DNA from 3 places in the Streptomyces sp. NPDC096046 genome. Region 3 is predicted to be linked to each of the others. Evidence: riboswitches for the same ligand, from Rfam matches in the RefSeq annotation. Region 3 holds a riboswitch; each other region holds the start of a gene.
What was found. A riboswitch is a leader RNA that binds a small molecule or an ion and turns the genes downstream of it on or off. The one in region 3 is predicted to bind cyclic di-AMP.
Positions count from the first base shown of each region.

Region 1: linked by a shared signal. The riboswitch ahead of ABTX62_RS09940 (M23 family metallopeptidase) and the one ahead of ABTX62_RS02360 (M23 family metallopeptidase) in region 3 are both predicted to bind cyclic di-AMP.
Region 2: linked by a shared signal. The riboswitch ahead of ABTX62_RS19260 (transglycosylase family protein) and the one ahead of ABTX62_RS02360 (M23 family metallopeptidase) in region 3 are both predicted to bind cyclic di-AMP.

Region 1 covers NZ_JBEOSZ010000008.1:113,610-121,036, forward strand. Annotated here, with positions in the region: gene ABTX62_RS09930 (M16 family metallopeptidase) at 1-876, shown strand, start outside; gene ABTX62_RS09935 (M16 family metallopeptidase) at 873-2,261, shown strand; cyclic di-AMP (ydaO/yuaA leader) riboswitch at 2,454-2,618, shown strand; gene ABTX62_RS09940 (M23 family metallopeptidase) at 2,631-3,419, shown strand; gene ABTX62_RS09945 (GntR family transcriptional regulator) at 3,609-4,304, shown strand; gene ABTX62_RS09950 (HPr family phosphocarrier protein) at 4,466-4,747, opposite strand; gene ABTX62_RS09955 (bifunctional acetate--CoA ligase family protein/GNAT family N-acetyltransferase) at 4,927-7,427, shown strand, end outside.
Region 2 covers NZ_JBEOSZ010000020.1:65,562-72,988, forward strand. Annotated here, with positions in the region: gene ABTX62_RS19250 (FtsB family cell division protein) at 1-108, opposite strand, end outside; gene eno (phosphopyruvate hydratase) at 211-1,491, opposite strand; gene ABTX62_RS19260 (transglycosylase family protein) at 1,755-2,483, opposite strand; cyclic di-AMP (ydaO/yuaA leader) riboswitch at 2,488-2,654, opposite strand; gene ABTX62_RS19265 (transglycosylase family protein) at 2,883-3,851, opposite strand; gene ABTX62_RS19270 (cytochrome P450 family protein) at 3,973-5,271, opposite strand; gene ABTX62_RS19275 (nucleoside triphosphate pyrophosphohydrolase) at 5,562-6,587, opposite strand; gene ABTX62_RS19280 (SurA N-terminal domain-containing protein) at 6,674-7,321, opposite strand.
Region 3 covers NZ_JBEOSZ010000001.1:483,221-490,647, reverse strand. Annotated here, with positions in the region: gene trmB (tRNA (guanosine(46)-N7)-methyltransferase TrmB) at 1-116, shown strand, start outside; gene ABTX62_RS02365 (PrsW family intramembrane metalloprotease) at 176-1,537, shown strand; gene ABTX62_RS02360 (M23 family metallopeptidase) at 1,754-2,788, opposite strand; cyclic di-AMP (ydaO/yuaA leader) riboswitch at 2,800-2,956, opposite strand; tRNA gene ABTX62_RS02355 (tRNA-Met) at 3,256-3,329, opposite strand; gene ABTX62_RS02350 (hypothetical protein) at 3,419-3,613, opposite strand; gene ABTX62_RS02345 (dihydrofolate reductase family protein) at 3,708-4,838, opposite strand; gene ABTX62_RS02340 (MarR family winged helix-turn-helix transcriptional regulator) at 4,915-5,430, shown strand; gene ABTX62_RS02335 (GTP cyclohydrolase II) at 5,803-6,444, shown strand; gene ABTX62_RS02330 (MarR family winged helix-turn-helix transcriptional regulator) at 6,563-7,063, shown strand; gene ABTX62_RS02325 (SpoIIE family protein phosphatase) at 7,346-7,427, opposite strand, start outside.

The DNA.
Region 1 (7,427 bases), on a different contig from region 3:
TACCCGCAGGGCCACCCCTACCACCACACACCGATCGGCTCGATGGCCGACCTGGACGCGGCGACCCTGGAGGACGCGCGCGCGTTCTTCCGCACCTACTACGCGCCGAACAACGCCGTGCTCTCGGTGGTCGGAGACATCGACCCGGAGCAGACCCTCGCCTGGGTGGAGAAGTACTTCGGCTCCATCCCCGGTCACGACGGCAAGCCCGCCCCGCGCGACGGCTCGCTGCCGGAGACCATCGGCGAGCAGCTGCGCGAGGTCGTCGAGGAGGAGGTCCCGGCGCGTGCGCTGATGGCCGCCTACCGGCTGCCGCACGACGGCACACGCGCGTGCGACGCGGCCGACCTCGCCCTCACCGTCCTCGGCGGCGGTGAGTCCTCCCGCCTCTACAACCGCCTGGTGCGGCGCGACCGTACGGCCGTGGCGGCCGGCTTCGGCCTGCTGCGGCTCGCCGGGGCGCCCTCCCTGGGGTGGCTGGACGTGAAGACGTCCGGTGACGTGGAGGTTCCGGTCATCGAGACCGCCATCGACGAGGAGCTCGCCCGGTTCGCCGAGGAGGGCCCCACCGCCGAGGAGATGGAGCGGGCCCAGGCCCAGTTGGAGCGCGAATGGCTGGACCGGCTCGGCACGGTCGCGGGCCGCGCCGACGAACTGTGCCGGTATGCCGTGCTGTTCGGCGACCCGCAGCTCGCCCTGACCGCCGTCCATCGCGTGCTGGAGATCACGGCGGAGGAGGTCCAGGAGGTCGCCAAGGCCCGCCTGCGCCCCGACAACCGCGCGGTGCTCGTCTACGAGCCCGTCGCCGACGAGACCGACGACGCCGAGGACACCGCAGCCGCGGCCACCGACGAGAACGAGGAGGCGGCCAAGTGACCGAGTTCGCCACGATGGACTTCCACCCCCGGCCGCAGGCGGGCGAGGCCCGGCCCTGGGCCTTCCCGGCACCCGAGCGGGGCACGCTCGACAACGGCTTGACGGTGCTGCGCTGCCACCGCCCCGGCCAGCAGGTCGTCGCCGTGGAGGTGCTGCTGGACGCCCCCCTGGACGCCGAGCCGGCCGGCCTCGACGGCGTGGCCACGATCATGGCCCGGGCCTTCTCCGAGGGCACCGACAAGCACTCCGCGGAGGAGTTCGCCGCCGAGCTGGAGCGTGCCGGCGCCACCCTCGACGCGCACGCCGACCACCCCGGCGTCCGGCTCAGCCTGGAGGTGCCGGCCTCCCGGCTCGCCAAGGGGCTGGGCCTGATCGCCGACGCCCTCCGGGCGCCCGCGTTCGCCGACAGCGAGGTGGAGCGGCTGGTCCGCAACCGCCTCGACGAGATCCCGCACGAGCTGGCCAACCCCTCCCGTCGCGCCGCCAAGGAGCTCTCCAAGGAGCTGTTCCCGGCGGGCTCGCGCATGTCGCGGCCCCGGCAGGGCACCGAGGAGACGGTCGCCACGATCGACTCCGCGGCCGTACGCGGCTTCTACGAGAAGCACGTCCGCCCCGCCACGGCCACCGCGGTGGTGGTCGGCGACCTCACCGGCATCGACCTCGACGCCCTGCTCGGCGACACCCTGGGCGCGTGGACGGGCTCCTCGGCCGAGCCGCGCCCGGTGCCGCCGGTGACCGCGGACGACACCGGCCGGGTCGTCATCGTGGACCGCCCGGGCGCCGTCCAGACGCAGCTGCTGATCGGCCGGATCGGCCCGGACCGGCACGACCGCGTGTGGCCCGCCCAGGTGCTCGGCACCTACTGCCTCGGTGGCACCCTCACCTCCCGCCTGGACCGCGTCCTGCGCGAGGAGAAGGGCTACACCTACGGCGTGCGTGCGTTCGGCCAGGTCCTCAGGTCCGCCCCGGACGGCACGGGTGCCGCGATGCTCGCCATCAGCGGTTCCGTCGACACGCCCAACACCGGGCCCGCTCTGGAGGATCTCTGGACGGTGCTGCGCACCCTGGCCGCCGAAGGTCTGACCGACGCCGAGCGGGACGTCGCCGTGCAGAACCTGGTCGGCGTGGCGCCGCTGAAGTACGAGACGGCGGCGGCGGTCGCGAGCACGCTGGCCGACCAGGTCGAGCAGCACCTGCCCGACGACTACCAGGCCACCCTGTACCGGCAGCTCGCCGCCACGGGCACCGTGGAAGCCACGGCGGCGGCCGTGAGCGCGTTCCCGGTGGACCGTCTGGTGACGGTCCTCGTCGGCGACGCGGCGCAGATCAAGGCGCCGGTGGAGGCCCTCGGCATCGGCGAAGTCACCGTCGTCGCCGCCGAGTAGCGGCACGCGCGCACAGGGGCCCTGGTCGCCTTCCCAGGCGCCAGGGCTCCTTTATGCCCGAATTGATACGGAGGTTGCCTGTCTGCCCTGTGGGATGCGCTACAAAAGCCGGGATCCGTTTGGGAATTGAAACTGGCGCCGCTTAGCGTCATCCGGGCTGTTCGTCAGGCAGTGCGCCGCACCCGCGGCACCGGACAGTCATCGCCGAGTCCCCGTACGGCGCGAGCCAGGGGAGCCGGGGACCCATCGCAGTCCCTGGGGTGAATCGGGCGCCCGCGCGAACCGCGAGGGAGTCCGTAGGAGACCTTCCTGCTCCGAACCCGTCAGCTAACCCGGTAGGCGAGAGGGAAGGAAAGGACCAGCCACTACATGGCGTTCACTCGCGCCACCGGGAAGCACCGTCGTCCCAGCAGGATCCAGCGCGGCACCGCCCGCGCGGCGGGCGTCGCGGCCCTCGCCACCACCGGCGTGATCGGCACCGTGGCGGCCCCCGCGGCCTTCGCCGCCGAGCCCGCCGCCGAACAGACGGGCCTCACCCCGGTCGTCACCATGGGCGACACCGTGGCCCAGCAGATCGACGCCCAGGCCCTCGCGCAGCAGCAGGCCGCCGACGAGGCCGCCGCCAAGCAGAAGGCCGAGGAGGCCGCGCGCAAGCGCGCCGCCGAGGCCGCCGAGAAGGCCAAGGCAGCGGCCGAGAAGGCCCGTGAGGCCAAGGAGCGCGCCGCCCGCGAGGCCGAGCGCAAGCGCCTCGACGCCTATGTGGCCCCGATCTCCAGCTCGTACGTCTCCACCGGCTACAAGGCCAGCAGCGGCCTGTGGTCCTCCGGCAGCCACACCGGCATCGACTTCCACGCCGCCACCGGCACCTCCGTCCACGCGGTCGGCGCGGGCACCGTCGTCGAGGCAGGCTGGGGCGGCTCCTACGGCAACCAGATCGTGATCAAGATGAACGACGGGACGTACACCCAGTACGGCCACCTGTCCTCCGTCGGCGTCTCGGTGGGTCAGCAGGTCACCCCCGGCCAGCAGATCGGCCTGTCCGGCGCGACCGGCAACGTCACCGGCCCGCACCTGCACTTCGAGGCCCGTACGAGCCCCGAGTACGGCTCGGACATCGACCCGGTCGCCTACCTCCGCTCGCACGGCGTGAACGTCTGACCGACGCCTCTTCACTCCGCCCGAAGCCCCGGCTCCCGCGAGCCGGGGCTTTCGGCGTTTACGGCGGCGGGCTGTCCAAAAAATATCCATGGATTCCCGTCTGCCGTCGGAAATTCCGGCTCATTGCAATAGAGTCACGGAACACGCGCCGCTCGCCGGCGTTTCACGGGGATTAAGCGGAGGTCGGATATGCGTATTCCCGCGCACTCGGTGTGCACGGCCATCCGGGACGACATCGTCGCGGGTGTCCACGCGCGCGGCAGCCGGCTCACCGAGGAACTCCTCGCGCGCCGCTACGGCGTCTCGCGGGTCCCCGTCCGCGAGGCACTGCGCACCCTGGAGGCCGAGGGCTTCGTGGTTACCCGGCGGCACGCGGGCGCGTGCGTGGCCGAACCCACCGAGCAGGAGGCGGCCGACCTGCTGGAGATGCGCATGCTGCTGGAACCGCTCGGCGCCGCCCGGGCCGCCCAGCGCCGCACCGAGGCGCATCTGAAGGTCCTGCGCGGTCTGGTCCGGCTGGGCCAGGAGCGGGCCCGCCGCGGCGCCAGCGACGATCTGCGCTCCCTGGGCGGCTGGTTCCACGAGACGCTCGCCCAGGCCTCCGGCAGTCCCGCGCTGACCTCGGTGCTCACCCAGCTCCGCCACAAGATCGCCTGGATGTACGCGGTGGAGGCGCCGCTCAGCCCCGTGGAGTCCTGGACCGAGCACGGTGCGATCGTGGACGCGGTGGCGCGTGGGGACGCCGAGCGCGCGCGGGCGGTCACGGCGCTGCACACCGAGCGCGCGACGGGCGCGCACCGCCTGCGCCTCGCCTCCGGCGGCGAGCGCGCCGAGCGTGTGAGGAACTCGCAACATCCCGTAAACACACCGAGCCTGCGGCATTAACACGGCAGCCGTATACAAAGAGAGCGGTTAATTCGCGGGGGCCTATTCACGCTGCCCTGCTGCGCGCAATTCCCGTCCGGGGGGAACGGGAATGGTGAAAGGCTCGCCCGGTGAATTCGGACGAGCCCTTCGCTGTGCGCCCGATCGGGCGCCCGGGAAAATCAGACGGTCTCGGGAAGCTCCTCGAGACCCTCGGAGACCAGCTTGGCCAGCCGGTCCAGGGCGGCGTCCGCGCCCTCGGCGTCGGAGGCGAGGACGATCTCCTCGCCACCCTGGGCGCCGAGGCCCAGGACGGCCAGCATCGAGGCCGCGTTGACGGGCTTGCCGTCTGCCTTGGCGATCGTCACCGGGACGCCTGCGGCCGTGGCGGCTCGGACGAAGATGGAGGCGGGACGGGCGTGGAGACCCTCGGCCCAGCCGACGTTGACGCGGCGCTCAGCCATGTGTTGCTGCCCTTCGCTTTTCAGGGTTGTCTAGACCAGTTTCCCATACCGTGAAGCTGCGCCGGGAGCGGTCCTCCAGGACCGCCCCGGGGTGCCGTCGGATCGCGGCCTCGACCCGACTGACGCCCTCCACAGACTGCCTCGCGCCGCTGTCGGACGCTAGCCGTACTCTGGGGCCCATGCAGACCTCGCCGGACCGGCACGAGTATCCCGCCCACTGGGAAGCCGACGTGGTGCTGCGCGACGGGGGTACCGCGCGCATCCGGCCCATCACCGTCGATGACGCCGATCGCCTGGTCAGCTTCTACGAGCAGGTCTCCGACGAGTCGAAGTACTACCGCTTCTTCGCGCCGTACCCTCGCCTGTCCGCCAAGGACGTCCACCGCTTCACGCACCACGACTTTGTGGACCGGGTGGGACTCGCGGCCACGGTCGGCGGCGAGTTCATCGCCACCGTACGCTACGACCGCATCGGCGCTGACGGAATGCCCGCGTCCGCACCCGCCGACGAGGCCGAGGTCGCCTTCCTGGTGCAGGACGCACACCAGGGCCGCGGTGTCGCCTCCGCCCTGCTCGAACACATCGGCGCCGTCGCCCGCGAGCGCGGCATCCGCCGCTTCGCCGCCGAGGTGCTGCCCGCCAACAACAAGATGATCAAGGTGTTCACGGACGCCGGTTACACCCAGAAGCGCAGCTTCGAGGACGGCGTCGTCCGTCTGGAGTTCGACCTCGAACCCACCGACCGCTCCCTCGCCGTGCAGTACGCGCGCGAGCACCGCGCCGAGGCACGCTCCGTGCAGCGGCTGCTCGCCCCCGGCTCGGTCGCCGTCATCGGTGCCGGGCGCACGCCGGGCGGCGTGGGCCGCAGCGTCCTGGGCAACATCCGCGACGCCGGGTACGGCGGACGCCTCTACGCGGTGAACAAGGCCCTCCCCGAGGACCAGAAGGAGCTCGACGGGGTGCCGGCCCACCGCTCGGTACGGGACATCGACGGCCCCGTCGACCTCGCCGTCGTCGCCGTACCGGCCGGGCACGTCCCCGAGGTCGTCACCGAGTGCGGCGAACACGGCGTACAGGGGCTCGTCGTGGTCTCCGCCGGCTACGCCGAGAGCGGCCCCGAGGGGCGCGAACGCCAGCGCGCACTCGTACGGCAGGCGCGTACGTACGGCATGCGGATCATCGGCCCGAACGCCTTCGGCATCATCAACACCTCACCCCGGATACGGCTCAACGCCTCTCTGGCCCCCGAGGTGCCGCGCCCCGGCCGGATCGGCCTGTTCGCCCAGTCCGGCGCCATCGGCATCGCCCTGCTGTCCCGGCTGCACCGGCGCGGCGGCGGCGTCACGGGCGTGACCGGCGTCTCCACCTTCGTCTCCTCCGGCAACCGCGCCGACGTCTCCGGCAACGATGTCCTGCAGTACTGGTACGAGGACCCCGACACCGACGTGGTCCTCATGTACCTGGAGTCCATCGGCAACCCCCGCAAGTTCGCCCGCCTCGCCCGCCGGACCGCCGCCGCCAAGCCCCTGGTCGTCGTCCAGGGCGCGCGGCATGGCGCCGCCCCCCAGGGACACGCCGTACGCGCGACCCGGCTGCCGCACGCGACCGTCTCGGAGCTGCTGCGGCAGGCCGGCGTGATCCGGGTCGACACCATCACCGAGCTGGTGGACGCGGGCCTGCTGCTGGCCCGCCAGCCCCTGCCCGCCGGGCCCCGGGTGGCGATCCTCGGCAACTCCGAGTCGCTCGGCCTGCTCACGTACGACGCGTGCCTGGCCGAGGGCCTGCGACCGCACCCCCCGCAGGACCTCACCACCGCGGCCTCCGCGGCGGACTTCCACGCGGCCCTGTCCCGGGCGCTGGCCGACGACCGGTGTGACGCGGCCGTCGTCACCGCCATACCGGCGGTGGGGGAGGGCTCGGTCGGCGACGCGGCCCTCGCGCAGGCCCTGCGCTCGGCGGCGGCCGCAGCTCCGGCCAAACCGGTCCTGGTGGTCCACGTGGAGCTCGGAGGCTTGGCGGAGGCCTTGTCGGCGGCGGCGAGCACGGCACCCCAGACCGCGGCGGACCGCGACGGCGCCCCGCGCCCGTTGTCTCAGGCCGAGGAGGATCCCGACGGCGCCTTGCGCCCGGCGCCCCAGGCCGGTGCGGACCGCGACGACGCCCCGCGCCCGGCGCCCCAGGCCGGTGCGGACCGCGACGACGCCCCGCGCCCGGCACCCCAGGTCGCGGCGGACCCCGACGACGCCCCGCGCCCGGCACCCACCCATCAGCAGACTCCCGCCCCGGAGGTCCAAGGAACCGCCGAAGCCCCCGAAGGCGCCCACCTCATCCCCGCCTACCCCGCCGCCGAGCGTGCCGTCCGGGCTCTCGGCCAGGCCGTCACCTACGCGCAGTGGCGGCGCGACGCCGCCGACCCCGGCAGGGTGCCCGAGTACGACGACATCGACGAGAAGGGCGCCGCCGCCCTGATCGGCGGCCTGCTCGCGCGCGGGCAGGGGCTCACGCTCGGCACGGACGAGACCTGTGACCTGCTCGGCCACTACGGCGTCCAGGTCCACCGCGCCCTGCCCGCCCCGACCCCCGACGACGCCGCCGAAGCCGCCCGCGCCCTGGGCTACCCCGTCGCCCTCAAGGCCACCGCCCCGCACCTCAGGCACCGCGCCGACCTGGGCGGCGTCCG
Region 2 (7,427 bases), on a different contig from region 3:
GCGGGCCTGGCGCTTGGTCTGGGAGCGGTAGACCCGGGCCGCCGTCTGCTCTCCGAGCAGCCGGATCCTGGTCGCGGTGGAGAACCGGTCCCGGTCCTTCACGGCCATCTGTCCGCCTCCCGCTCCACCGTCATACGCGCGTACGTCCCCGGACACGGTACGGGACCGAGTACGGGGACGTACGTACGACGCTGCTCCTTACGGGCCGGGTCAGCCCTTGAAGCGGGGGAACGCCGAGCGGCCGGCGTACACCGCGGCGTCGTCGAGGATCTCCTCGATGCGCAGCAGCTGGTTGTACTTGGCGACGCGCTCGGAGCGGGCCGGGGCGCCGGTCTTGATCTGGCCGCAGTTGGTGGCCACGGCCAGGTCGGCGATGGTGACGTCCTCGGTCTCGCCGGAGCGGTGGGACATCATGCACTTGAAGCCGCTGCGCTGGGCCAGCTCGACGGCGTCCAGGGTCTCGGTCAGCGAACCGATCTGGTTGACCTTGACCAGGAGCGCGTTGGCCGCGCCTTCCTCGATGCCGCGGGCGAGACGCTCGGGGTTGGTGACGAACAGGTCGTCGCCGACGAGCTGGACCTTGTCACCGAGCTTGTCGGTGATGGTCTTCCAGCCCTCCCAGTCGTCCTCGAACAGCGGGTCCTCGATGGAGACCAGCGGGTAGGCGTCGACGAGCTCCGCGTAGTACTCGGTCATCTCGGCCGCCGAGCGGTCCTTGCCCTCGAAGGTGTAGACGCCGTCCTTGTAGAACTCGGAGGCGGCGACGTCGAGGGCGAGGGCGATCTGCTCGCCGGGGGTGTAACCGGCTTCCTTGATCGCCTCGAGGATGAGGTCAAGGGCCTCGCGGTTGGAGCCGAGGTTCGGGGCGAAGCCGCCCTCGTCGCCGAGGCCGGTGGCCAGGCCCTTGCTCTTCAGGACCTTCTTCAGCGTGTGGTAGACCTCGGCGCCCCAGCGCAGGGCCTCGGAGAAGGACTCCGCGCCGATCGGGGCGATCATGAACTCCTGGATGTCCACGTTGGAGTCGGCGTGCGAGCCGCCGTTCAGGATGTTCATCATCGGCACCGGCAGCAGGTGCGCGTTGGGGCCGCCCAGGTAGCGGAACAGCGGCAGGTCGCTGGCCTCGGAGGCGGCGTGGGCGACGGCGAGGGAGACGCCGAGGATCGCGTTGGCGCCGAGGGAGCCCTTGTTGTCGGTGGCGTCCAGGTCGAACATCGCCTGGTCGATCAGACGCTGCTCGGTGGCGTCGTAGCCGACCAGCTCCGGGCCGATCTGCTCGATGACCGCCAGGACGGCCTTCTCCACACCCTTGCCGAGGTAGCGGTTCGAGTCGCCGTCGCGGAGCTCGATGGCCTCGAAGGCGCCCGTGGAGGCGCCGGACGGGACGGCGGCACGACCGGTGCTGCCGTCGTCGAGGCCGACCTCGACCTCGACCGTGGGGTTGCCTCGGGAGTCCAGGATTTCCCGGGCTACGACGACGTCGATGGACGGCACGAGCATCTCCTTCTTGGATGTGACGCGGTGACGCGGGTCGCGTGGACCCTGCGAGGTGCGGGCCGTGGTGGCTCGCGACATGAGCCTAACCGGCTCCGGGCGATCGGCCACCGGGTCGCCCACCCCATGGACAGAACCGAGAGTAAATTGTTTCCGAACGGAACAAAGCCCGTTGCCGAAAAACCCCCGCCCCGGCGCGTACGGGGGACGACGCACCGGGGCGGGGAGCACGAGGACCCTGGGCGGGTCCGGCAAGCCGCTGCTTACTTCAGGTGCAGCTGCTGGCCCGGGTAGATGAGGTCGGCGTCCTCGACGATGTCCTTGTTCAGCTGGAACAGCTTCTCCCAGCCGCCCTTGACCTTCTCGTCCGCGGCGATCGAGCTGAGGGTGTCGCCCTTGACGACCTTGTACTCGCCGTCGCCCTTCTTGACCTTCTTGCCGGTCGGCGTGGTGACGGTCTTCTTGGCGGCCGGGCGCTCGTCGGAGCGGGAAGCCGGCTGCTGCTCGGTCTGGCGGGTCTCGGTGCTCTGCCCGCTCTGCTGCGAGGAGCCGCCGGAGTTGCTGGAGGAGCCGCCGGAGTTGCTGGTGGAGCCGCTGGAGGAGCCGCCGCCGGTGTAACCGGCGCTCGACAGGCCCTTGCCGCAGACCGGCCAGGCACCCTTGCCCTGGCCCGCGAGGACCTTCTCGGCGATCTCGATCTGCTGGGCCTTGGTGGCCTGGTCGGCGGTGGAGGCGTACTTCGTGCCGCCGTAGCCGGCCCAGGTGGAGGCGGAGAACTGCAGACCGCCGTAGTAACCGTTGCCGGTGTTGATGGACCAGTTGCCGCCGGACTCGCACTGGGCGACGGCGTCCCACTCGGAGGCGGTGGCGGCGGAGGCGTTGCCGGCCGCCATCAGCGGGGCGGCGACGGCGGCACCGGTGACACCGGCGATGGCGATGGCGCGCGTGGCCTTGGACGGACGGCGGTGCGTGCCCTTACCGGAAAACAGCATGGAGAGATCCCCTCACCGACGCCTGCGAGGTGAGCTGTCGGGTTCGGGCCGGTTGAGTTGCCCGGCCGCGCCCCTCCCGGGACACGGCTTCACCCCAAGCCCTTCCGGCACAACCGGCCGGTCGGGCACTTACCTTGGGTCCCCCGCTCCTGCCTACGGCGCTTGACGCGACGACTGTTCCCGTACCGCCGCTGGCAGGATTCGGCGTTGCGGCAGCCGGGGCTCGCGGTGACGAGCGATCACGACCGTAGACACGCGATCCACGGAATTTCAAAGACGATCAGGGCTTCTGAGATCTATCTCTCACGGGCCTCAAACGGGACATTCGACGCGAAACGTGACGTGAACTCACCCGCTTTCGGGGTGACTTCGGCCGTGGTTTCCGCACTGCCCGAACGGCTACCCCTCGTCCGCTTCGACCCCTGTCGTGAGCGTCTGACCGGGGAGGATGAGGTTCGGGTCGGTACCGACGGCCTGCTCGCCCCCGTCGTCGAGGGAGTTCCATCCGCCGTCGACGTCAAGGGAGTCGGCGATGGACCAGAGACTGTCGCCCACGCCGACGATGTAGGAGCCCTCGGACGCGCCCCGGGAGGCGTCACCGGGCGAGGCGTGGCGGCCCGAGGGCGCGCCCTCACGGCCGCCCGCGGAGGCGGCGTCCTCCTCGGCGCTGGGGCCGCGGTGACGGCCGGAGCCGGTGTCCGTCGGGGCCGAAGAGTCGCCGCCCCGGCGGGAGTTGCCGGACTCGTCACCGCCGGGGGTGGCGGAGGGAGAGCCGTCGGGCTTCCGATCCTGCTTCTGCCCCTGCTCCCGAGAGGCGGAATCAGACGACTTGCCCGACTTGGAGGTCTCGTCCTTCTGGATCGACTGCGCGTCGGGCGACGACGAAGGGCTCGCGGAAGGCTCCGCGGAAGAGGACGACTCGTAGCCGTCGAGCAGACCGGGCGAGTCCACCTCACCGGATGCTTCGGACGAGTCGGAGGCTCCCGACCCCTCGTCCTGCTGGAGGCCGGAGAGCAGTCCGCAGGTACGCCACGCGCCGACCCCCTGGTCGGCGAGGATTCTCTCGGCCACGGATATCTGCTGGGAGCGACTGGCCAGGTCGGCGCTCGCGGCGTACTCGAGGCCGCCGTGGTTCTCCCAGTCCTCCTGGGACAACTGCAGGCCGCCGTAGTAGCCGTTGCCGCTGTTCTGGCTCCACGCGCCGCCGGTCTCGCAGTCCGCGATCCGGTCCCAGGTCGTGCCGTCGGCCGCGCTGGCACCGGAGGCCCCGAGGAGTGGGATCGCGATGGCGGAGCCGGTCACTCCGGCCGCCACGAGGAGAGCCGGAGCCTGGCGGGGGCGACGGTGCCGACCGTTCCCGGAGAGCATACGGAGACCTTTCACACGACAGCGGTGACCGACGCGTCCGGCATCCCGGCCGCGTTGATGGGTGAACGTATCGGCAGGAGATCACTTGTCACAAGTTAATGCCGCGCAGATCACGTGAAGATCACAGCTCTGATGTTTCGTCACGTCCGGCCGCCGCGAACTCCACCGGCAGGGTGCGCAGCCCGCGCATGATGAGGCCGCCGCGCCACCGCAGCTCGGCCGGATCCGCCGCGAGCCGGAGGTCCGGGAGGCGGGTGAGGAGGGTGGCGAGCGCGGTCTGGCCCTCCAGGCGGGCGAGTGGGGCGCCGAGGCAGTAGTGGATGCCGTGGCCGTACCCCAGGTGCTGGTTGTCGCGGCGGGCGAGGTCCAGCACGTCCGGATCGGCGAACCGCTCCGGGTCCCGGTCCGCGGCGGCCAGGACGACGAGAACCGGGTCGCCGGGCGCGATGTGCTGCCCGCCGAGGGTGAGGGGCTGCGTGGCGAAACGCCAGGTGGCGAGTTCGACGGGTCCGTCGAAGCGCAGGAGTTCCTCGACGGCGGTCTCCAGGAGGGCCGTTTCCCCGGCGGCGAGGGACGCCTGGAGCCGCGCCCGCTGTTCGGGGTGGGTGAGCAGGGCGTAGGTGCCGTTGCCGATCAGGTTCACGGTGGTCTCGAAACCGGCGAACAGCAGGATGAAGGCCATGGCCGCCGCCTCGTTCTCGGTGAGGTGCTCACCGTGGTCGGAGGCGCGGATGAGACCGGAGATGAGGTCCTCGCCGGGGGCGGGCTCGGCGGGCAGCGCCTCCCGCTTGCGGTGGATGAGGTCGGCGAGGTAGCCGCGCATCTTCTTCACCGACCGCGCCACGCCGCCCCTGGGACCGCCCTGGTGCCGGATCATCATGCCCGCCCAGTCGCGGAAGTCGTCCTGGTCCTCGCGGGGGACCCCGAGCAGGTCGCAGATGGCGTAGATGGGCAGCGGGAAGGCGAACTCGTGGATGAGGTCGGCGGACCCCTTCCGCGCGAACCCGTCGATGAGGGTGTCCGTGAGTTCCTGCACCCGTGGCGCGAACTCGGCGACCCGGCGGGGCGTGAACGCCTTGGACACCAGTCGCCGCAGCCGGGTGTGGTCCGGCGGATCGATGTTCAGCAGATGTGTCATCAGCTCGGCCTTGCGCTCCCCGGGGATTCCGGTCTTGCCCTTGGCGTGCGCCGGTTCGTCGTGATGCGCCGGGTTCTTGGAGAGCCGGTGGTCGGCGAGCGTCTGCTTGGCGTCGGCGTACCGCGTGACCAGCCAGGCCTCCACGCCGCTGGGAAGCCGCGTCTTGTGGACGGGACTGTGCTCGCGGAGCCAGGCGTAGGCGGGGTAGGGGTTGCTCGCGAACTCCCAGGTGAAGAGGTCGGGCGCGGTCGCGGGGGTGCGGGGCTGGGGCTGGTCGGTCACGCGTCGACCGTATCCGGCTTCCCGCCGCTTCCCGCCCCGCTTCCCGCCCCTCCCCTGCTGCCCGCTCCCCTTCCGTTCAGCCCTCGGACTCGGAGCGGGCCTTCCGTTAGCCCTCGGGCTCGGCACGGACCTTCCGTTCAACCCTCAGGCTCGGCACGGACCTCCCGTCAACCCTCGAAGTCGGCACGGACCTTCCGTTCAACCCTCAGGCTCGGCACGGACCTCCCGTCAACCCTCGAAGTCGGCACGGACCTTCCGTTCAGCCCTCGGACTCGGCGCGGACCTTCCGTTCAGCCCTCGCCCTCGGCCCGTCTGATCGCGTCGCGGTAGGCGCGGGCCGCCGCCCTCAGGGCCGCCTCCGGGTCCACGCCCTCGGACTCGGCGCGGACGGCCAGGGCGAGGAGCTCGTAGCCGATGCCCTCGACGGGCGGGAGCGGTATGTGCAGGTTCGCCGTGCGGGCGCGGGAGGCCAGCTTGGCGGCGAGGGCCAGACCGGGCTGGCCGAGGGGAATGCCCTCGGTGACCGAGGTGCGCCGCTTCTCGACCGCCTTGGTGCGCAGCCAGTGCTCCTTGACCTCCTCGGGGGTGGTGGCCGTCGCGTCGCCGAAGACATGCGGATGGCGGTGGATCAGCTTGGCGACGATGCCGCCGGCCACGTCGTCGATGGAGAAGGCCTCCTCCCCGTCCTCCGGGCGGCCCTCCTCGGCGATGCGGGCGTGGAAGACGACCTGGAGGAGGACGTCACCGAGCTCCTCGCGCAGTTCGTCGCGGTCGCCTTCCTCGATCGCCTCGACGAGTTCGTACGCCTCCTCGATGCCGTACTTCGCCAGGCCCTTGTGGGTCTGCTGCGAAGACCACGGGCATTCGACGCGGATGCGGTCCATGACCTGGACGAGGTCGAGGAGCCGGGCGCCCGGGAGGTCGTAGGAAGCGGGCAGCAGCTCCAGCTCGGGCATGGCGATACGGCCGGTACCGGCGAGGCGGGCCAGTCCGTCCGTCAGGACCGGTTCGCCCTCACCCGTCGCCACCACGACCACCGTGCGCCCCCCGGAGCAGGCGTCGACCAGCTCCTGGGCGGTGGGGGACGCCTCGTCGACCGGGATCCCCGCCTCGCGCAGATACGGCAGCTGCGGGTGTGCGCCGTCCGCGCACAGCACCCGGTCCGCCGCGTGCAGCGCCTGCCATGCGGGCCAGGAGAGCAGGCCGGGGGCGACGCGGTGGCTGGTGGTGAGCAGGATGATGCGGCCCGGGGCGGCGGCCGCGTCGGGAGCGGTCCGCTCGGGGCCCGGGGTGGCTTCGGGGCTGTTGGCGTTCACGGTTCGAAGCTATCCCACGCCGCCGACCGTCCTCGAAGTTGTCCACAGGGCCCCGGGAGCGGGTGCCCCGCATTCCGCCCCTGCTCCTACATACCCTGCGGGGTCGGTGCCGTCGTGACGTCCCGGACCCACGGCGTCTTGGCGTCGGCGCGGCTGCTCTTCTGGACGTCCCACGTGCCGTAGCGGGGGTTGAGGTCGATGTTCAGGTCCTTGGAGGCGTCGGAGAGGGCCTTCCAGAACTCGGGACGGTCGACGGTCGTGCCGAGCTTCTCGGCGAGCTTCTGGGCCTCCAGCTGGAGGCGGAGGCTCTCTTCGAGGCGCTGCGGCGGGATGCCGTACTGCCGGAGCCAGGCCGTCTCCAGCGCCTTGGCGCCGCCGGCCCGCTGTTCCAGGCCGGACCGCATCTGCTGGATCTCCTTGCGGGAGACGCTGACTCCGGCGTCGTCGGCGGCGCGGTGCAGCACCCGGTCCAGGACCATGGTGTGCAGGGTGTCGCGGGTGAGGGTGCCGGTCCTGGCGATGGCCTGCTGGTACTGGGCCTCGTTCTGCACGGCCGCCCGCTGGGCCGCGCGTACCTCGCCGACCCGCTCGTCCAGCTGGGAGACGGTGATGCGCTGGCCACCCACCAGGGCCGCCGCGCCGGGATGCGCGTCGTTCCCGCAGGCGGTGAGAAGGGGTGCCGCGGCGGCGATCGCTGCGGTGAGGACGAGCGCGGTGCGACGGCGGCGGTGCAAGGAAACCTCCCGAGGAGATTGTGCGACGGTGCACAAGGTCTTGCGATGATCGATGGTAGGCAGTGGCCAAGCTCTGGCCAACCCATTCGACCAACGATTCACCGGG
Region 3 (7,427 bases):
CCGACTTCCGTCCGCTGACCCGTTTCGAGGGCCAGGGACTGGACAAGGGACATGTCGTGAACGACCTCCTCTTCCGTCGCGTACAGCACGTGGACCAGTCCCCCGCCGGCGCCTGACCACCCCTGGCACCTCTCCCGCCTGCGGACAGCGCCCATCCGTCGTTAGGGTCAATGCCGTGGCCACAAGCCCCCCATACCCGTCGTACCCCAGCGGTCCCACCGACGGCACACCCACCGGCGGCGCACCCTCCGCCCGCTCAGGCACAGCCGGCTCCCTGCGGCACGCCCACTGGTGGCAGCGCGCCTGGGTGCGCTACGGCGCACTGAGCACGCTCCTCGCGATATCCGGCCTGGTCATCCTCGCCCTGGTCCGCGAGGAGACCGGCACGGAGGGATTCCTGGTCGGGCTGGGCCTGGCCGTCCTCCCGGTGCCCCTGCTGATAGCCGCGTTCCGCTGGCTGGACCGGGTCGAGCCCGGCCCCTGGCGGAACCTGCTGTTCTGCTTCGCCTGGGGCGCCTGCGCGGCGGCGCTGATAGCGATCGTCGCCAACAGCTTCGCGACGAGATGGATCGCGACGGCGACGGCTGACCCGTCCAGCGCGGACACCCTGGGCGCGACGGTGATAGCGCCGGTGGTCGAGGAGTCGGCCAAAGCGGCGGCCGTCCTGCTGGTCTTCCTCTTCCGGCGCCGCGACTTCACCGGCATCGTCGACGGCGTCGTCATAGCCGGGGTCACCGCCACCGGCTTCGCGTTCACGGAGAACATCCTCTACCTGGGCACCGCCTTCGGCACCGACCAGCTCACCGGCGGCACCGGCATCGCCTCCGTCACGGCGGCGACCTTCTTCGTGCGCATCATCATGTCGCCGTTCGCGCACCCGCTGTTCACCGTCCTCACCGGCATCGGCTTCGGCATCTCCGCGCTTTCGGCGGAGCACCGGCATCTGCGCCGCGTCGCCTTCCCGCTGTCCGGGCTGCTGCTCGCGATGGGCATGCACGCGATGTGGAACGGCTCGTCGGCGTTCGGCGAGTACGGGTTCTTCGCCGTGTACGCGGCGTTCATGGTGCCCATCTTCGGGCTGCTGACGTGGCTGGTGATCTGGACCCGGCAGCGGGAGCTGAAGACCGTGCGGGCGGAGCTGCCCGCCTACGCCGTGGCCGGCTGGCTGACCCCCGCCGAGCCGTTCGCGCTCGGCTCGATGCGGGCCCGGCGGATCGCCCGCCAGGACGCCCGCCGGTCCGCGGGCAGGGCGGCGGCCCGGGAGGTGGCCCGCTACGAGGCGTACGCGACATCGCTGGCGTTCCTGCGGCACCGGGCCCGGCGGGGCAGCGCCGCCTCCGACTTCGCCGTACGGGAGCGGGAGCTGCTCGGCGAGCTGTGGCGGCGCCGGGAGGTGGCCCGCCCGGCGCTGGACCACGCGGCCCGGATGACGGCCCCTCCGGTCCCGGCGGCGGTTCAGCCCTGGCCGGTGTACGGGGTGTACGGCCACGGCCACCAGCCGGCGCCCTACCCCGCGTACAACCCGTACCGCTCCTAGCCCGGGCTCAGGCCAAGGCCTCCGCGCCGTGCCACCGCGCACCCGGCCCGCCACGGAGCCGGGCGAGGGCCACCGTGCACCGCGACCACCGCGACCACGGGAACCTCATTCCCCACGGGGCACGACACTCCCGTGGACACCGCGCCGGGAAGACCGCCGGCCCTGACGTCGGGGGGTCGTCGTCAGGGCCGCCGGTGCTTCAACGGGTCTGGTGGCTTACGGGTTCAGTCCCTTGCCCCGCAGCCACGCCATCGGGTCGATGCCGCCGGCGGATCCGCCGGAGTGGACCTCCAGGTGGAGGTGCGCCCCGGTGACGTTGCCGGTGGCGCCCACGCGGCCGATGACGTCGCCGGTGCTGACCTTCTGGCCGACGCTGACGCCGATGGACGACTGGTGCGCGTACCAGATCTCGGTGCCGTCATCGAGGGTGAGGACGGTCTTGTAGCCGTACGAGCCGTTCCAGCCCGCCTCGGTGATGGTGCCGCTGTGCACCGCCTTGATCGGCGTGCCCGTGGGGGCGGCGAAGTCGAGGCCGGTGTGGTAGCCGGAGGACCAGTAGGCGCCGGCCTGGCCGAAGCTGGAGGTGATGGTGTACGAGGAGGTCGGCAGCGTGAACTGCTTGGCGAGGGCGGCGAGCCGCTCGGCCTCGGCCTTCTTCTCGGCCTCTTCCTCCGCCTTCTTCTTGGCTTCGGCGGCCTTGGCCTTGGCTTCCTTCTCCGCCTTGGCGACGGCTTCCGCCGCCGCCTTCTCGGCGGCGGCCGCCGCGTCCTGGGCGGCCTTGGTCTCGATCTGGTCCTGCTGGTGCTCGACCTGCGCCATGATCCGGGCGCGCAGCGCCTCGCCGGCGCCCGCGCCGGAGGCGCCCTGCTGGGGGTCCGCCGTGGCGGTGCCGAGGCTGCTGAGCGGGGTGGCGGAACCTTCGGGGGTGTCGTCATCCGAGATGAGGGAACCCACCGAGGGCAGGTCCGGCACGGAGATGGACACCGGGGGCTTGCCGGTCTGGGCGCTGGCCATGCCGCCCGCACCGACGGCGGCTATGACACCGACGCCGAGGACGGTGGAGCTGCGGGCGAGACCTCCGCCGCGCTGCTTGGTGACGCGGTGCCGGCCACGGACGGGACGGATGGACTCCTCGGTGGGGTTCCACTCCTGGAACGGGCCCTCGTCGGTGCGCTGACCGCCGTAGCCGAAGCTGTCGGTGTCGCGCTTCGGCGCGAGCGGGGCCGCGGGGGCAGGCCGGTTTGACGCCACGTGGGCGTGCTCCTTTCCTTCCTTCTCGCCTACCGGGTTAGCTGACGGGTTCGGAGCAGGAAGGTCTCCTACGCGCGTATACCCGCCGTGCTTCCACGGTGGCATCCGCGCGATTCACCCCAAGTGGTGGTTCCCCGGTTCCCTTTCGGGATTCGGCGCGTGCGCACGGAGCCGCCTTCTGTGACGGCTGGGACGACCGCGCTGCGTTATCGAACGTTAATAGACGCGCGAGGGGTATTCCAGCGATTCCACTTGATCATTAACCTTTTTCGCGCGGACTTACCTGCCATGACCGGCTCAAATCGGGCGAGTTGACCACACCGCAAGTGACTGACGGGGTTTGACGGTATGTCAGTTGTTATGCGGAACGGGATGGTTCGCTCACCGACCGTAATGGCCGTCATCAGGGTTACGGGGAAATGCACCGAGGGCCGGAACCCTTTCGGATTCCGGCCCTCGGCCTTCAGTAGCGGGGACAGGATTTGAACCTGCGACCTCTGGGTTATGAGCCCAGCGAGCTACCGAGCTGCTCCACCCCGCGCCGTTGTGACTCCAGTGTACGCCATCCGCGGGACGCTTCGCGCACACCCGCCGCTCAGCCGCCCGGGGTGCCCGTGTGGGTGAGGGTTTTCAGGCGGTGAACAGGTCGTCGGTCCCGGCCGGTTGGGACCGTGCGGCCACCTTGTGAGCGGCGGGGACGGGCCGGCCGATCCGTTCCTCCGGGTGGTGGAGGGCGACCTCCAGGTGAGGTCCGAGGCCCTCGTCGACGCGTCCGCCGCACAGCCACTCGGGTGCCGCCGTCCTTCGTCTCCGCGCTGACCTCATGGCCGCCGCCTCCGCGCCGTCGTTCTGACCCCGCAGGCAGCGTGACCCGGACAGCGGTGCGGACGCAGGATCCGTTGGACCGATCGGCCCGCACTCAGCCCGGGAGGTGGCGGTTCGGGGCCTTGGCCCGCTCCTCGTGCTCCGGCAGGACGACGACCTCCACTCCGGCGGCCGAGAGAAGGCCGCTGCCGTCGGCGTCCGCGACGAAGGTGTCCGGCTCACGCCAGGCCGTGACGACCCGCCGTACACCCGCGTCGAGGATCAGCCGGGCGCAGGGGGCGGGGCGGGAGGCGCGGCGGGCGCAGGGCTCCAGGCTGCTGTACACCGTCGCGCCGGACAGGCGCGGATCGGCCGGGTCGAGTTTCGCCAGGGCCGCCTCCTCGGCGTGCACGACCGGGTCGCCCGCCTCGCGGGAGTGGCCGCGGGCCAGTTCCGTGCCGTCGGCGCCGACCACCACCGCCCCCACGCTGAACGCCGTGTCCGACGGCGGGCAGTGGCCGGCCAGTTCGCAGGCGAGGGCCAGCCAGTGGTGGTCGGCGGCGGCGGGCAGGGGGCCGGTGCCCGGGGCGGTCGGCTCGTAGCGCATGAGGACGACGTCCTCGATCCGCCGCGACTCCAGCAGCCGGAGCCGGCCGCCCTGGTAGCCGCCGGGGCCGAAGAGGCGGGGTGCCCGGGGGTCGCCCACGAAGAGCGGGGCGAGGACCAGCTGGAGTTCGTCGGCCAGGCCCTGGGTGAGGAGCTGGGTGTGGATCAGACCACCGCCCTCGACCATGAGGCGGCGTACTCCCCGGACGTCGTGCAGGTGCGTGAGGAGCCGCCGCCAGTCGAGGTCGGGCCCGAGCGGGACGACGTCGGTGGCGAGGCCGAGGGCACGGGCGCGGGCGGCGCCCCGGTCGGTCGTGTAGAGGACCTTCTCCCCGCCGGTGTGCCAGAAGGGGGCGTCCGGGTCGAGGTCGCCGGAGCCGCTGACGGTGACCTTCAGGGGGTACTCCGGTTTCCCGGCGGCCGTGCGGGCGGTCCGGCGCGCCTCGGAGTTGACCAGCAGCCGGGGGTTGTCGGCGCGGATGGTGCCGGCGCCGATCAGAATGGCGTCGACGGAGGCCCGGACCTCGTCGACCCGGTCGAAGTCGGCCGGGCTCGACAGGAGCAGGCGGTCGGGTCCGGTGTCGTCCAGGTAGCCGTCGAGGGAGACGGCGGCGGACAGCAGGACGTACGGGTGAGGCATCGGCGCTCCGCGACTGGTCGGGACGGCGGGACTGGACCGGCTTGGTTCAAGTTTGAAACAAACCTACACTGGCGGCATGACGACTCGCTGGCTCACCCTCGATGAGCAGCGCGCCTGGCGCGCCTACATCGCCGCCTCGCTGCTCCTGGAGGACGCGATCGACCGGCAGCTCCAGCAGGACGCCGGCATGCCGCACCTGTACTACTCCATCCTGTCCGTCCTGTCGGAGTCCCCGGAACGGCGGCTGCGCATGACCGATCTCGCCGAGCGGCTGAAGATCACGCGCAGCCGGCTGACCTACGCGGTGACGCGACTGGAGAAGGACGGCATGCTGCGGCGCGAGGCCTGCTCCGCCGACAAGCGGGGCAGCGTCGCCACGCTGACCGACGAGGGCTTCGCCGTGCTGGAGCGCGCGGCGCCCGGCCATGTCGAGACCGTGCGGAGCTTCGTGTTCGACCGGCTCAGCGAGGAGCAGGTGGGGCAGCTGGAGATGATCTCCGCGGCGATCGCACAAGGGCTCCAGGAGGACGGGGCGCGGCCGGCGGCGGACGACGTGCCGTGGCGGCGGAGGTCGTCGTCGCCCTGCGCGTGACGCGACAGGGGTGACGCGGGTCACGCAGGCCACGCGGGCCCCCTTCTTCCTTCACTGACCTCCGTTCGAGCCGCCCTCGCCCCGGGTCGGGGCGCACTCCGGCCTCCACGTAGGCCACGCGGTCCCGCGTGGCCACCCCAGCCACCCGGCCACCGCTGCCACCCCTGCCACCCCTGCCACCCCTGCCACCGGGCCACCGCTGCTACGCCGATCACGTCGGCCACCCGGCAGTGACGCTCGCCACACCAGCCCGCCCCTCATCCTCATTGCTTCAAATTTCAAGCACGAGTAGGGTTCCCCTCGTGCATCTGCTTCAAATCTGAAGCAATACGGCTGTGCAGCCGAGCAGGAAACGGAACCCGGAGGCCCCGCATGCCCGACACACCCGCCGTCCTCGCCACCCCCCGCTCCCGCGTCCGGGTCCCGCTGCGCTTCCACGACGGCTACACGGCCGACGCCGAGCTCGTCACCTTCCACGGGCTGGCCGACGGGCAGGAGCACGTGGCCGTCGTCCTGGGCGAGCCCGGGCCGGTCCCGCTGGTACGGCTGCACTCCGAGTGCCTGACCGGGGACGTGTTCGGCTCCGCCCGCTGCGACTGCGGCCCGCAGCTGCGCGAGGCGGTCGAGCGCATAACCGAGCGCGGCGGCGTGCTCCTCTACCTCCGCCAGGAAGGCCGGGGCATCGGCCTCTACAACAAGCTCGACGCCTACGCCCTCCAGGACGAGGGCCTGGACACCTACGAGGCGAACGCGGCCCTCGGACTGCCGGAGGACGCCCGCGACTACACGGCGGCGGCCCAGATGCTCCGGGCCCTGGGCATCGGCGAGCTGGACCTGCTCTCCAACAACCCCGACAAGGCGGGCCAGTTGCGGTCCCTGGGCGTCGACGTGCGCGACCGCGTTCCCACGGGCGTCTTCACCACCGCCCACAACGTCCGCTACCTGCGCGCGAAGGTCCTCCAGACCCAGCACACGCTGCCGCTGGCCGCGCTGACGGAACTCAGCGCGGGCTGAACCGCCCCCGGTCCGGCCGGGCACCGAACCGAGCTGCTTGCCCCTCGGTTCCTCGGGTACAGCCTTTGGAAGAGGGCGACCTCATCCGTACCCGGAGCTTTATGGAAGTGACCGTTTCGTGACCGATCTCGGCGGCCCCGGCGACCACCGGGTGAGGGGACCGGGCGATGGTCCGGAGGCCGTCGCATCGCAGATCGCCGATGCGGTGGAGAGTCTGACGGCGCTGTGGTCGGTCGCCGCCCAGGAGGCCTCCCTGCGCCTGTCCCTGCACCAGTTGCGGGCCCTGCGCACCGTGCAGGCGACGCCCGGCCTGAATCTGACGGCACTCGCGGAAGGCCTGGACATCGGCCTCCCCACGGCCAGCCGCCTCTGCGACCGCCTGGCGGCGGCCGGCCTGCTGGAGCGGTCCCCGCACCCCGACACCCGCCGCGAGGTGCAACTGTGGCTCACCACACACGGCCGGCATGTGCTGGGGGAGGTCGCCGGCCGCCGCGCCCAGGCCCTGGCCGCCGCGCTGGCCGCGATGGAACCGGCCGAACGGGCCGCACTGCGCAGGGGATTGCGGGGATTCCTGACGGCCCGGGACAAGGTGGTACCGGGCGTAGACGGGATCGAGTGAGTCCCGGGAAGCGCACGGACGGCGTCTTCTCAGCGGTCGGCCGCCGGCTTCCCGCCGACCGTCCGACCCCTCGGCGCCCGCCAAATCCCCAAGCCTGACGGCTCACACCACCGGAACGGTCAACACCGCCGACCGTCCCACCCTCGACACCCCTCACCTCCCCAAGCCCTGCCGCTCACACCACCAGGACGGTCAACACCACCGACCGTCCCACCCTCGACACCCCTCACCTCCCCAAGCCCTGCCGCTCACACCGCCGGCCGTCCCGCCCCTCGACGCCCGTCAGGCCCCCGAGCCGTGGCGGCTCACGCCACCGGCGGTCAGTACCGCCACGCAGGTGTCGTCCCGCGTCGGCCGGGCCGCG